DNA from 3 places in the Mucilaginibacter metallidurans genome. Region 3 is predicted to be linked to each of the others. Evidence: riboswitches for the same ligand, from Rfam matches in the RefSeq annotation. Region 3 holds a riboswitch; each other region holds the start of a gene.
What was found. A riboswitch is a leader RNA that binds a small molecule or an ion and turns the genes downstream of it on or off. The one in region 3 is predicted to bind S-adenosylmethionine.
Positions count from the first base shown of each region.

Region 1 (4,728 bases), 1.8 Mb from region 3:
CCTGGATATAGGCATCCCGGTTCTCCTTGCTCATTAGATTGCTGCAAACGGTAACGCTGCGCGAAGCATCCAAAACGTGAATGGCAGCCCCGGAGTATTGCGGCGCCACTTTTACGGCTGCGTGAATGCGCGACGTTGTAGCGCCACCAATAATTAGCGGAATGGTAAAACCTTCGCGTTCCATTTCCTTAGCGAAATGCACCATTTCATCAAGTGATGGGGTGATTAAACCGCTGAGCCCAATGATATCAACGTTTTGCTTTTTAGCCTCTTCAATAATGCGTTGCGCGGGCACCATCACCCCAAGGTCAATCACCTCAAAGTTGTTACAAGCCAGCACCACGCCAACTATATTTTTGCCGATATCATGTACATCGCCTTTTACGGTGGCCATTAACACCTTGCCGGCGTTGGCGCGCTGATCGGCATTTACGTTGTTCTTTTTTTCTTCCTCAATAAAAGGCAGCAGGCAGGCCACGGCTTTTTTCATCACACGGGCCGATTTTACCACTTGTGGTAAAAACATTTTACCGGCACCAAACAAGTCGCCTACGATATTCATACCGTCCATCAACGGACCTTCAATAACCTCAAGTGGTTTGCTGTAGGCCTGGCGGGCTTCCTCCACATCGTCGTCAAGGTATTCAACAATGCCTTTTACCAGCGAGTGGGAGAGGCGCTCCTGAACGGTGCCTTTGCGCCATTCTTCGTCGCGTACAACTTCTTTTCCTTTGCTTTTGATGGTGTCGGCAAATTCCACCAGGCGCTCGGTAGCGTCCGGGCGGCGGTTAAGGAGTACATCTTCTACCAGTTCCAAAAGGTTTTTCGGGATCTCCTCGTAAACCTCCAGCATCCCGGCGTTAACAATACCCATATCCATACCCGCTTTAATGGCATGGTACAGGAATGCCGAGTGCATGGCCTCGCGCACGGTATTATTACCTCTGAATGAGAACGAAATATTACTTACGCCACCGCTCACTTTAGCGTGCGGCAGGTTTTGCTTGATCCAGCGGGTAGCTTCAATAAAATCAACCGCGTAATTATTATGTTCTTCCAGGCCGGTAGCAACTGTTAAGATGTTTGGGTCGAAAATAATATCCTGCGGCGGGAATCCTACTTCGTTCACCAGTATATCGTATGACCGTTTACAGATCTCGATCCGGCGCTCCAGTGAATCGGCCTGACCGGTTTCGTCAAAGGCCATTACAACGGTGGCAGCACCATAGCTTAAGATTTTCCGGGCCTGTTCCTTAAATTTTTCTTCGCCCTCTTTAAGGGAGATAGAGTTCACGATACCTTTTCCCTGTACGCATTTTAAACCAGCCTCAATCACCGTCCATTTGGATGAGTCGATCATAATAGGCAGTTTGGCAATATCCGGTTCAGAAGCAACCAGGTTCAGGAATTTTACCATCACAGCCTCCGAATCAATCATGCCCTCATCCATGTTAATATCGATGACCTGCGCGCCGCCTTCAACTTGCTGCAAGGCAACAGATAAAGCGGCCTCATAATCTTCGGCAAGGATCAACTTAGAAAACTTTGGTGAACCGGTGATATTGGTGCGCTCACCCACATTAACAAAAATGCTTTCGGGTTTTATGGTAACGGATTCCAAACCGCTCAGGCGCATGTCCGGCTCAATTTCCGGAATGGGACGGGGCGGATATTTGGCAGCCTTATCGGCAATACATTTAATATGCTCGGGCGTGGTACCGCAGCACCCACCAACTATATTAACCAGGCCGGCTTTGATAAAATCGTCAACCTGGTGAGCGGTTTCATGCGGAGTTTCATCGTATTGACCAAACTCGTTGGGTAAGCCGGCGTTTGGATAGGCCGAAATAAATACACCTGCTTTTTCAGAAAGCTCGGCAAGGTGCGGGCGCATTTCCCGGGCACCCAAAGCGCAGTTTAGGCCTACTGATAGCAGGTTGGCATGGCTTATCGAGTTCCAGAAAGCTTCGACAGTTTGCCCTGAAAGGGTACGGCCTGAAGCATCGGTAATGGTTCCTGAGATCATGATACCGCCCGAATCCCTGAAAGCAGGAAAATCCTTACCTGCAGCTTTACATTCCAGCTCATAACGTTTTATGGCAAAGAGGGCTGCTTTTGCATTCAGTGTATCAAAGATAGTTTCAACCAATAATAAATGCGAGCCGCCATCAACCAAGCCTCGAACCTGGTCGTAATAGGCTTCGGCCAGATCATCAAAGGTAACGGCGCGATATCCGGGGTCGTTAACGTCTGGCGATAAGGAAGCAGTACGGTTGGTTGGGCCGATGGCACCGGCAACAAAGCGCGGCTTTTCGGGGGCGCGCCGGGTATATTCGTCGGCTACTTCGCGGGCAATGCGTGCACCCTCGTAGCTTAGTTCATAGGCCAGTTCTTCCAGGTGATAATCGGCAAGGGAAATTACCTGTGTGCTGAAAGTGTTAGTTTCAATGATATCCGCACCGGCATCCAGGTATTCGGCATGGATGGCTTTGATAATATCAGGGCGCGTGATATTGAGCAGGTCGTTATTGCCCTGCAGGTCGCTATGATGATCGCGAAAACGCTCGCCACGAAAATCCTTCTCGGTAAGCTGGTACCTTTGAATCATGGTACCCATTGCTCCGTCAATCACCAGGATGCGTTTCTGTAATTCTTTTCTAATGTCCATTTTTTGATTTCACCGATTTTTTATTGATGATTTCACCGATTGGTTTGATTTAAATGATTTTTCTGATTTACCGGCGATTAGCTTGGTTAGCGAAATGTTTATACGGCAATATCCAGATCAATCAGTGTAATCAAAAAAATCACTCTAATCATCAATAAATAAAAAGCTTATCTCGAAAAGTCGGGTGTTGTTATGACTTTCGCTTATCTGTCCGGGCGCGTAATTGCCGCCTGGTAGAATGTAGCACCTTGTGAAGCACAGGTTGCTAAGACATCGCAGGGTCTAATCCCTCCGTCTTTCTCCATAAGCACTGCAAAGTTGCGCAATAAAGTTATCATTTGCAAGTGTATAACGTACGCTAAATATCATAGCTAAGCCACATTGTTAAACAAAAAAAGCCGCCTTTTGCGGAGGCAGCTTTATGATTGAATTTCTTAATGAGATTATCTTCTTCTGCCGAATAAACGGAGGAGCATAAAAAACAGGTTGATCAGTGTGATGTACAATGTTAGCGCACCCATCAGGGCCAGTTTTTTCGAGCTTGCATCACCGTATTCAATGCCTGCTCCAATGCGTTTTAACATTTGCATATAGTAGGCAGTTAAACCAGTAAATACAGCTATGCCTACGTAGCTGATGATGTAACTCATTTGTTCGCTGTGCATAAAGAAGTTAGCTAATGAAGCTACAAAAATCCCAATGAACAGGATGTACATGATTGAACCAAACTTGGTTAAATCCATCTGGGTAGTATAACCTGCAATGCCCATAATACCGAAAGTTACTGATGCGGTAATGAAAACACCCAATATTGATGCAGATGTGTAGATCAGAAATATCAAACTTAAGCTGATGCCAATAAGCGTTGCATAAGCTACGAAAAGCAGCACCAATACCGGATAAGAGATTCGGTTATAGCCAAATTGCATTACCAATGAAAACGCCAGTGGCGAAAACAGCGCAAAATAGCCAAAACCTGTAAGACCGCCTGTTGGTGCAACGATCAGGCTGATCAGGCCCATATTTAAAAACAGATAAACTGTTATTGCTGATACGCCAAGCGCAACAAACATCCAGCTGAAAACGCCGGCCATAAACCTGCGTGAAGCAACTTCTGATTGATCCCTAACTTCGATTACATTATCGAAGTTGTATTTAGATTCTTTAAATTCCATTTTGTGTTAAAAATTATAGTACGAATATATAAATAAAAGGTGAATGCAACATGAAGAAGCAAGACTGCAAGAATCAAGAGTCAAGAAACAGGAAAGTTTTCCGAAATGTCTTGTCTCTTGATTCTTGCAGTCTTGATTTCTGTTCTTCCTGCTTCCTGACTCTGTACCCCTAATTCAATCTCCTCATCAACTGCTCTTCAACCTTTTTGAAAACCTGTATGGGTTTCAGGGTACGCCAGCCAAGGCTATCGAGTTCGCCGCCAAAATTGATATAATAGTCGATATTGCTGTGTTTAAATTCGTCTATCACGTGTTCGCGGAAGTTGATGCCTGCTATCCAGCCGTCTTCCACGTCCTGAAACCACTCTTCGTAATAGCAATCGTCGCTTGAATGAAAGTTGAGTACGTTTTCGCCGATCAGGATAAAATGACTGACACCATTATCTATCATCAGGTCGAGCAGCTCACGCTTCAGCAGCATAATGTCGTTATTGATGGCATCATTCCATTCGCCTATCAGCTCAATGATGGTATAGCCTTTATCATAATCGGCAAAAAGCACTTTTAAATAAAGGGTATTGGAGCCGAATGAGTCCCATTGCGGGTGCAGCAGGTAATTGTATACCTGCTTGTCAAATTCAAACTCGCTGTATTCTGTTGCATAAAAAGGCGAAAACTCATCTTCCGATGCCACGTAATCGTCTCTCCAGCGGTAATATGGTTCAATATCGTGCATGTTTTTGATTTCAAATTGTCTGAACCCGAATTTTTTGAATTTGAGAATTTATCGAATAGAAGCATCTTCAAATTTCCAAATCAACACATCTTCAAATTCAGTTTATTTTTTTAAATAATGATCAACAGCGCTTCGTACGCTGCCGTATT
Region 1 covers NZ_CP043449.1:5,962,651-5,967,378, reverse strand. The annotation lists gene metH (methionine synthase) at 1-2,668, opposite strand, end outside; SAM riboswitch class I at 2,869-2,978, opposite strand; gene DIU38_RS25425 (Bax inhibitor-1/YccA family protein) at 3,112-3,843, opposite strand; gene DIU38_RS25420 (hypothetical protein) at 4,013-4,579, opposite strand; gene murQ (N-acetylmuramic acid 6-phosphate etherase) at 4,682-4,728, opposite strand, start outside.
Region 1: it holds a riboswitch for S-adenosylmethionine, as region 3 does, so the genes downstream of both, metH (methionine synthase) here and DIU38_RS17835 (TlpA disulfide reductase family protein) in region 3, are expected to answer to the same signal.

Region 2 (4,728 bases), 1.7 Mb from region 3:
CAGTTCCTCGTCATCATAACGCAGGTAAATGGTTAATTCAATGTTATTGGTAAAATTAAGGTCTGTTTTTTCTTTAGCTTTTTTGTATTCATACTGGTAGTTATAGCGCAACGCGGCAATATCCGACAGTACAGCCGAACCGGTAGGGTGACCGCCTGCGCCCTTTCCGAAAAAGAATTGCTGATCGGCAAAGGCAGCTTGTACAGTTACTCCATTATATTCATACTCAACGTTGTATAAAAACTCTTTGTCGTTTACAAATTTAGGCAGTACAAACAGGGCAACGTTACGGTCGTCAAGCTCTTTAGCTACAGGCACCAGTTTAATTTTGAGGTTCTTTTCCCTGGCATATTGCAAATCGGCAGCTGCAAGGTTCTGAATGCCCAGGTTAAATACCTCATCGGGCTGTACAACTACACCATAAGCGTGCGCTGCGGCAATAACCAGCTTGTATTTAGCGTCAAAACCACCAACATCACTTGTTGGGTCGGTTTCAGCAAAACCCAGGTCCTGGGCTTGCTTCAAAGCGCTATCATAATCGAGCCCTTCAATAAAGCCTTTTGAAAGGATATAGTTTGATGAACCATTGAAAATACCGCTGATGGAATGCAGTAGTTCATTATCATAATACTCTTCCAGATTGCGGATAATAGGGATACTACCGCAAACCGCACCTTCATATAGTAATGAAGTACCATATTGGTGCTGAATTTCGATCAGTTCGTCCAAATGCAGGGCGATCATTTTTTTACTGGCAGATACTACGTTTTTTCCAGATTTTAAAGCCCTTGAAACAATTTCAAAAGCAGCTTCGGTATCATTGATCAGTTCAACAATGGTATTGATCTCCGGGTTATTAAGCAGTTCTTCTTTGTCGGTAGTAAATAAATGTGCCGGTAAAGAACGTTTTTTATTAGGGTCTTTAATAGCAAATTTTACTATCTCGATATTTAAATGCTTTGTTTTGATGATATCATATAACCCCTGGCCAACAACTCCAAATCCGAAGAGGCCGATATTTAACTTTTTACTCATTACGCTGTACGTTGCAGTTCTATAATTTTTCCTTTCACATCGGTTTTAAAAAATGATGTGAATATTTTTGTTAATGCTTCTGTTTCAATTAAAAATCCATCGTGCCCATAAAACGAATCCAGCTCGGAAAAGGCAGCTTTTGGGATATGCCTGAACAGGTATTGCTGTTCTTCAACAGGGAACAACACATCCGACGAGATGCCGATAACTAATGTTTTTGCCTTGATGAGGCTCAACGCTTTATCTACACCGTGACGGCCCCGGCCCACATTGTGTGAGTCCATCACTTTGGTCAGGTACCAATAACTATAGGCGTTAAAGCGGTTCACCAGCTTTTGCCCCTGGTAATTTTGGTACGATGAAGAACGGAAATTGTCCTGCACATCGTCGGCTTCTTCCTGCTGGGTAATGCCGTAAGTTTTATAAGTACGATAACTTAAAAGCGCGATACTGCGCGCAGCTTTTAAGCCTTTCTGACCGCCTTCGGGCGTATTGCTGTAAAAGGTACGATCTGTAGTGATAGCCAAACGTTGCGACTCGTTAAAGGCAATGCCCCATGGTGAATGCTTGGCATTAGTTGCTATCAGAATAAGATTTTTGATGCGCTCCGGCTCAATGATAGCCCATTCCATAGCCTGCTGGCCACCTAATGAACCACCAATTAATACACTGATATTATTGATGCTTAAATGTTCGGCAAGCAACTGGTGTGCTTTAACCATATCCCTTGTAGTAAACTGGGGATATGAAAGATAATATGGCTGACCGGTAACCGGGTTAATGCTCAACGGACTTGTAGTGCCGTAAGGAGAACCCAAAATATTGGCACAAACTATATAATGCTCTTCCGGGTTAAAAAAATACCCCTCGCCAATAAGCCCTTTCCACCAGTCAAATACATCGCTGTTGGCAGTAAGCGCATGGCAAACCCAAACAACATTATTTTTTTCCTTATTTAACCGGCCATAAGTGTGAAAACCTATTTCTAAACCTTCAATTGTACGGCCCGATTCAAATTCAAAAGTATCAGTGTATTTAAATATCTCTGCGTTCATTCTGTTGTTTTGTTATTTCAGGTGCAACCGGTATTTCCGGCTACAACCTGCAATAACGTTTACTATATCACTTAAAAAAACTATACATTATTAAACTAACTCACCCTCACCTTGCTTGATTTTTGCAAAAGCCTGTTCAAAATCGGCTTTAATATCATCAATATGTTCAATACCAACAGCCACGCGCAATGAAGCAGGTGTAACACCGGCAGCTAATTGCTCTTCATCAGATAATTGCTGATGCGTAGTTGCCGATGGCTGGATGATAAGTGTTTTTGCGTCGCCAACATTGGCCAAATGACTAACCAATTTCAGGTTGTTGATCAATCGGCTGGCCTGCTCTTTACTTCCCTTAATCTCGAATGACAATACGCCACCGAAACCATTCTTTAAATATTTTTTAGCCAGCTCATGATATGGCGATGATTCCAGTCCCGGGTAATTTACACTTGCCACCTGTGGGTGCTGCTCCAACCATTTAGCCAGTTGCAGGGCATTATCAACATGGCGCTGCACACGTAATGACAACGTTTCCAGTCCCTGGATATTCAACCATGAATTAAACGGAGCCTGCGACGGGCCGAAATCTCTCAAGCCTTCCACACGGGCACGGATAATAAACTGGATATTGCCAAACGGGCCGCCAATGCCGAATACGTCGTTAAATATCAGTCCGTGGTAACCCTCGGATGGTTCGGTAAATTGCGGAAATTTGCCGTTACCCCAATTGTAATTGCCTGCATCGATAATAACACCGCCAATACTGGTACCATGCCCGCCAATCCATTTGGTTGTTGACTCCACAACCACGTTAGCGCCATGTTCAATAGGACGGAAGAGGTAACCACCGGCACCAAAAGTATTATCAACAATTAATGGCAGGTCATGCCTTTTGGCAACTTCGCTCACCTTTTCAAAATCAGCAATGGTAAAGCCTGGGTTACCGATGGTTTCCAGGAATATAGCCTTTGTTTTGTCATCAATAAGAGCCTCAATATTGGCTGCTGTATCATCTTTGGCAAAGCGAACCTCGATCCCCAGCCGTTTAAATGCTACTTTAAACTGGTTATAGGTTCCGCCGTACAGAAATGGTGACGTAACAAAGTTATCGCCGGCCTGCAATATGTTATTTAATGCTATAAACTGCGCCGCCTGGCCAGAGGCTGTTGCCAGTGCTGCAACACCACCCTCTAATGCCGCAATGCGTTTTTCAAACACATCGGTAGTAGGGTTCATGATGCGGGTATAGATATTACCAAACTCCTTTAATGCAAATAAGTTTGCGCCATGCTCGGCACTGTTGAATACGTATGAAGTAGTTTGATAAATGGGCACAGCGCGTGAACCTGTTGTTGGATCAACTTCCTGGCCGGCATGCAATTGTAAGGTTTCGAATTTTAAGGCAGACATAGTTGTAATTTTTTAATGTGTTTAATTTAGATTTTGAATGTTTAGATGAATTTGGAAAGCCGGTTTAAAAACAACCGGTTTAAAAACACGCTTTTTTCAGAGAATGAAAAACAGGAGCTTGCTAAGCATCAACAGCAGCAACACATACAAATACAGCCAATAGGGGAGCTAATACGTTGTATGTTACCGTTTGCGGTGTAAAAAGTGTTGCGTTGCGTAAAATTAATTAAACTTTTCATGGTTATAAATTTATATTCCCCGGTGTTATTTGCCGGGACAGGAATTGGCACCTTCTTCAACATTGAAGGGTTGCCAGCGGGTCATTGAGCCTGATCTCTCGCCGCTTCTTTATAAATCAACACCCGAACTATGTGCGGAGGATTGATCGACGTTGGTATCACTACCAAATAATGTTACGAATATAAGGGGTTATTTGGGAATATGCCAAATTTTATTTTTAAATAGCGTCAGTTAAAAACGAGGGAAAACTTTTATACCTTAGTAAATATCTTTAATGCCTATTCCTTATGCAGAGAAATATGCTTCAAAAATTATTGGTAATTATTTTATTCTCGTCCTTTTTTTGTACGGAGGTCTTTGCTCAAATAAATAGTTCAATTCCCCCAAAAAAGGTAATTATAAATAATATCTGCTTGTGTCAAACTGCAATTGCTGATTTAAAAAAGTCAGATCCAGGCTTGAAAGACACGGTGCTTGAAGAAATGGATTTGAACGCAGTTTGTGTCGGAAATGATCCGAGATATATTGCGGACAGCGGATATTCAACGTCAAAATATCCCGGAATGATATTCCAGAAAGATCAAAAAACTGATCTTATCAGTAAAATCAGGCTAACCAAAACATTTGCCGGAAAATTACCCGATGGAAAAGAGATTGATCTTAGTAAGTTATTACTTAAGGATTTGTTCAACCTATATCCTGCATTTAAAGAGCAGTGGAATACACGGAGCTGCGATGATTATTGGAATTTCTCAAATGATATTATTTCTTTCTACGTTAGGATAGATTCAACAAAAAAAATTACATTCCCGATAGATGAAGCATATTACATGGATAAGCCTGTGGAAGCTGCTGATTTGATACTATCCTGCCATGGAGAAATAAATGAGGCTGAACATCAGTATGTAACAGGGGAAACGGAAAATAACGAACCTGTATATTTTATTGATAGTGTGCGTGTAACCGGGGCAGATTTAAATAAAATAAA
Region 2 covers NZ_CP043449.1:2,456,571-2,461,298, reverse strand. The annotation lists gene DIU38_RS10665 (homoserine dehydrogenase) at 1-1,035, opposite strand, end outside; gene DIU38_RS10660 (homoserine O-acetyltransferase family protein) at 1,035-2,090, opposite strand; gene DIU38_RS10655 (O-acetylhomoserine aminocarboxypropyltransferase/cysteine synthase family protein) at 2,181-3,500, opposite strand; SAM riboswitch class I at 3,747-3,857, opposite strand; gene DIU38_RS10650 (TonB-dependent receptor) at 4,028-4,728, shown strand, end outside.
Region 2: it holds a riboswitch for S-adenosylmethionine, as region 3 does, so the genes downstream of both, DIU38_RS10655 (O-acetylhomoserine aminocarboxypropyltransferase/cysteine synthase family protein) here and DIU38_RS17835 (TlpA disulfide reductase family protein) in region 3, are expected to answer to the same signal.

Region 3 (4,728 bases):
GCTAAAGCCATTTTTTTTACAATTACTATTCCGTTGACTAAAGTCAACGGCAATGATCTTTATGAAAAGTAAATAAGTTTATCTGTTTTTAACGGGTCTTTAGCAACTTACATGGCGGCTTTGATTTACATAAAATCTATGCAGATCAATTAAACAGATATTGCCTTTAAGCTTTATGCCTTCCGCTTTAAGCTCCTAAAATATGTTCCGTTTTTTACAATTTGGGAACTTGGTTGTGTCCTATATTTGTAATCATGGTTTTCAAAGAGATGCTTCCGGAGCCAAGGCTACAGCCTTACATCAAGTGCTTCTATCTGTATGAATCTGATTCGGACAGAAGCTACGATGATATTGTGTTCCCGAGCGGTACCATGGAGGTAATCTTTAACCTCGGTGCCGGAAATTGGAAATCAAAGAAAGGTGATACATTTTTTACCACTCCTCCAGTTGAACTTTGGGGCCAGATCACTAAACCTTTGCCCATTCAATCTGTAGGGCGCAATATTATGCTCGGCTTCCGTTTTTACCCGCATTCGGCTGCTTACTTTTTTGATGAAAATGTATCAGAATTTAACAACGAAATTGTTGATGCCACGCACGTATTCGGACCTAAATTAAGAACGCTTTATTTAAAATTATTGGAGACCGCCGACCTGAATGCGAAGGTGGCCATGATTGAAGATTATTTGCGGAGCCGTTTATCGGCAACCGAAAAAAAGCATTCGAAGATCAAATTTATCGGGGATATTGTCAGTAGTCTTAAAAAGAATTACAGCGACGATAATATCCTGTCAATTTCCAGCCGTTATAACATTTCCTCACGGCACCTCAATACCCTTTTTTCGCAGTATACAGGTTTGCCGCCAAAATTATTTTACAAAATAAACCGCTTTCAGCATAGCCTTAACCTGGTTAGCGCTAATGAAGAAAAGCTAACGAATGTAGCCTACAGCGCCGGTTATTTTGACCAGGCACATTTTATAAAGGAATTTAAGCTTTTTACAGGTTTTACACCTAACTCATTTGCTGCTCAGGCGTCGCCTATAAACCAGGCCCTGGCGGGCAGTTAATACTCTTCCGTTTTATACAATTTTGGGCTATTCGAGCTACATAGTTTTGCTGATATAAAAAAAACAACAAAATGAAATCAGCAAAAACACCACAGGAAGTGCACGCAGTACTTGCGGCCGCTTTTAACACCAAAGATGTAAATGTAGTTATGAATGTGTATGATGCCAACGGTATTATTTTTCCGGAACCGGGAAAAGAAGTATCAGGCAGGGACCAGTTTGAAGAGGCTGTTAAAAGCATCTGCGCTGTGCCCGGAGTAATGGAAATCAAAACAGTTTACTGTCTGCAATCAGGCGATGTAGCGGTCGGCCGATCGGAGTGGAGCATTACCGACAATGGCAAAACACAGATTGCCGCAAAAGGGATAGAGTTAATGAAACAACAATCCGACGGCAACTGGAAAATTGTCATCGATCATGCATTCGGAGCTGAGGCTAATCTCGTAGCCTGATTTTCTCTATCTGAAACAAAAAATGGCCGGATTTACCCGGCCATTTTTTGTTTCACCTTTCACCTTTCACCTTTCACCTTTCACCTTTCACCTTTCACCTTTCACCTTTCACCTTTCACTAATCTCTTCCGTTTTATACAATTTTTAGAAAAATGCTCAAGCTAATTTTGAGCATAAAATAAAAACAAGAACATGAAAAATAGATTCAAAGAATTTTTAGCCCTGCATCATCAAACCAAACCTTTGCAAATTGGCAATGTGTGGAATGCACAAAGCGCACAGGTTTATGATAAATTAAATTTTAAAGCAATCGGCACATCAAGCGCCGCTGTTGCCAGCTCATTAGGCTTTGCAGATGGCGAAGAGATGAGTTTTGAGGATTACCTTTTTGTTGTTAAACGCATAGCTGCAACAACATCAGCCATGCTAACAGTCGACCTTGAAGGTGGTTATGGCGAAACACCGGAGGCTATCTGCAGTAACATCACCAAACTATATAATATCGGTGTTGTGGGTATCAATATAGAGGATTCGATAGTGGTGAATGGCCAGCGAAGTATTGTTGATGCCTTAGGCTTTGCCACAAAACTTAAACAGATAACTTCATTGTTAAGCGCCACAGGGGTAGAGGTATTTATAAATGTAAGGACCGATTCCTTTCTGCTTGGTTTACCTAACGCACTGGAAGACGCTTTGACCCGTACTAAACTTTACCAGGATGCAGGTGTGCATAGTTTGTTTTTTCCGTGCATTACCCAAATAGCAGATATTGAAAAAATAACGGCCTTATCGCGCCTCCCGGTTAGCGTAATGTGTATGCCCGGCCTTCTGGATTTTACAGCGTTGCAAAATGCGGGCATTAAAAGGATTAGCGCAGGCCCATTTTTGAATATGAACATCTACCGGTCACTGGAAAATTTGATTGAAAAAATAACGGCCGAAAATAGCTTTGCAGCCCTTTTTAACGGGGCTGCCAGTTAACAGGTGAATAAAAGTGCTAAATAATTAAAAACCTAATTAATTGCCTTGTTTTACCTTATTATAAGGTAGTTTAATAATCCGCAAAATAAGTTTAGGTTAAAGTCCCGGCAGCGAACGTTAGGGACTTTTGTTTTTACGGAAATGCTTTCAACAAGTTTCAGCTAATCTAATCAGTAAACAAATTCTGTAAATAAGCCTGCAGAATTTTGAGGTGTTAATTCATTTTATTGCAATAATTATATAAAGTCTATGGTTTTAGTAGAATTTATATATATTTGCATCATCAAATCGTTTCTTTGAATATTTTATTATCAAGAAAGACTGAGGGAAAGGCCCTGTGATGTCTTAGCAACCTGTAAGCCCACTGTTATAAAGGTGCTAATTCCTGTCTGCCCAAATAGGGGTGGAAAAGATAATGTAATAAGCTATTGGCTTGCATAGTTCGGGCTATAAGCACAATTCTTTTTCTCCTTTCTTTTTCTTGCTAAAAAATATTATTGAGTTGATATCACAATTTTAACGTGTGTAGCAATGAATATTAAACATTTACTTATTACCTGCCTGCTTTCTATAACAACGCTGCTTGCCGCTGCGCAAACAACAAATGTTGCTGATCCTAATGTTGACTGCGGTTATATCGTAAAAACAGGCGATGTTGCCCCAACAGATTTTGAACTTGTATTAAACGACGGTACCAAAACATCGTTAAAGCAACTTCGTGGTAAAGTAGTTATCCTGCAGTTTACTGCAAGCTGGTGCAGCGTATGTCGTGAGGAAATGCCACATCTGGAAAAAGAGATCTGGCAGGCTTACAAAGATAAAGGCCTTGTTTTGATAGGTGTTGACCGCGATGAACCGCTTGAAAAAGTACAAGGCTTTCACCAAACCATGAACATCAGCTATCCGCTGGCGCTTGATCCGGGGGCCGATATCTTCGGACGGTTTGCCAACAAAAAGAGCGGTGTCACGCGTAATGTAGTTATCGACCGCGACGGGAAGATAGTTTACCTTACCCGTTTATATGATAAACAGGAATTTGCATCGATGCTAAAATCTGTTGACGCTTTAGTCAACAATAAAACAGCATCTATCAACTAAAAATACGGAGGCAGCCCTGTTTGCTGTCATCAATAATAAAGAATCTATCTGCACTTATTTAATACCCGTTTTTATGAAAACAAACACTACCCCCTTACACGAAAATGCTTTCGTTTCGGTAAGCCAGTTAACCTGCAAGTCCATCTATTCAGGTATGCAAAGCATGCGTTGTTGCTGTTAATTCTTTACAGCATGTATGGTATTTAAATGCGGGCTTGCTGCAGCTTGTCTTAGCTTAATAATTACCATCCCCTAATCAATTCTTTACAGTTACGATAGGCTTATGAGCCGGGCAAATTATGTCCGCTAAGGCGATAGCCACGTCTTTTGTACCGGTAAGGGCATCAAAAATTAATCTCAATTATTAATTATCATGTTAAAAATTTACAAGCTATTACTGGCAATTATATTGCCTTTTATTCTCGTCCAGACGGTTGCAGGACAATCCGTTAAAATTAGCGGAGTGGTAACCGCCAAGTCGGACGGCCTACCGTTGCCGGGCGTTAGCGTATCTGTTAAAGGTAAAACCACGGGTGCACAAACCAATGTCGATGGTAAGTTTATCATCAACGCCAATGTTAATGATGTGATCAGGGTTAGCTACATTGGCTTTACAACCCAGGAAATCGCCGTTACGCAAGGTACAACTACCTTAAACGTAGTCTTGGTTGAAGCACCAAATTCGCTGAACGAGGTTGTTATAACGGCCCTCAATATCTCAAAGGATAAAAAATCGCTGGGTTACGCGGTACAAGGGCTTAAATCGAAAGATATCTCTGAAGCTAAAGAAACCAACTTTGTAAACGCGTTGGCGGGTAAAATTGCCGGTGTGCAGGTTACCAACAGCCAGGGCGATATGGGCTCATCCCGTATCATTATCCGTGGAGAAACGTCTATCTCACGGGAAAATCAACCTTTATTTGTAGTTGACGGAGTTATTGTTGATAACAGCCAATTTTTGGGCACTAATGGTTCAAGGGATTTCTCCAATGCCATTTCAGATCTGAATTCTGAAGACATTGAATCTGTAAGCGTATTAAAAGGCCCGAATGCAGCAGCGCTTTACGGCTCACGTGCCGCCGCTGGCGTTATCCTTATTCGTACTAAAACAGGCAAGGGCGCAAAAG
Region 3 covers NZ_CP043449.1:4,165,534-4,170,261, reverse strand. The annotation lists gene DIU38_RS17850 (helix-turn-helix domain-containing protein) at 255-1,070, shown strand; gene DIU38_RS17845 (YybH family protein) at 1,142-1,522, shown strand; gene DIU38_RS17840 (isocitrate lyase/PEP mutase family protein) at 1,715-2,503, shown strand; SAM riboswitch class I at 2,809-2,922, shown strand; gene DIU38_RS17835 (TlpA disulfide reductase family protein) at 3,035-3,601, shown strand; gene DIU38_RS17830 (SusC/RagA family TonB-linked outer membrane protein) at 3,975-4,728, shown strand, end outside.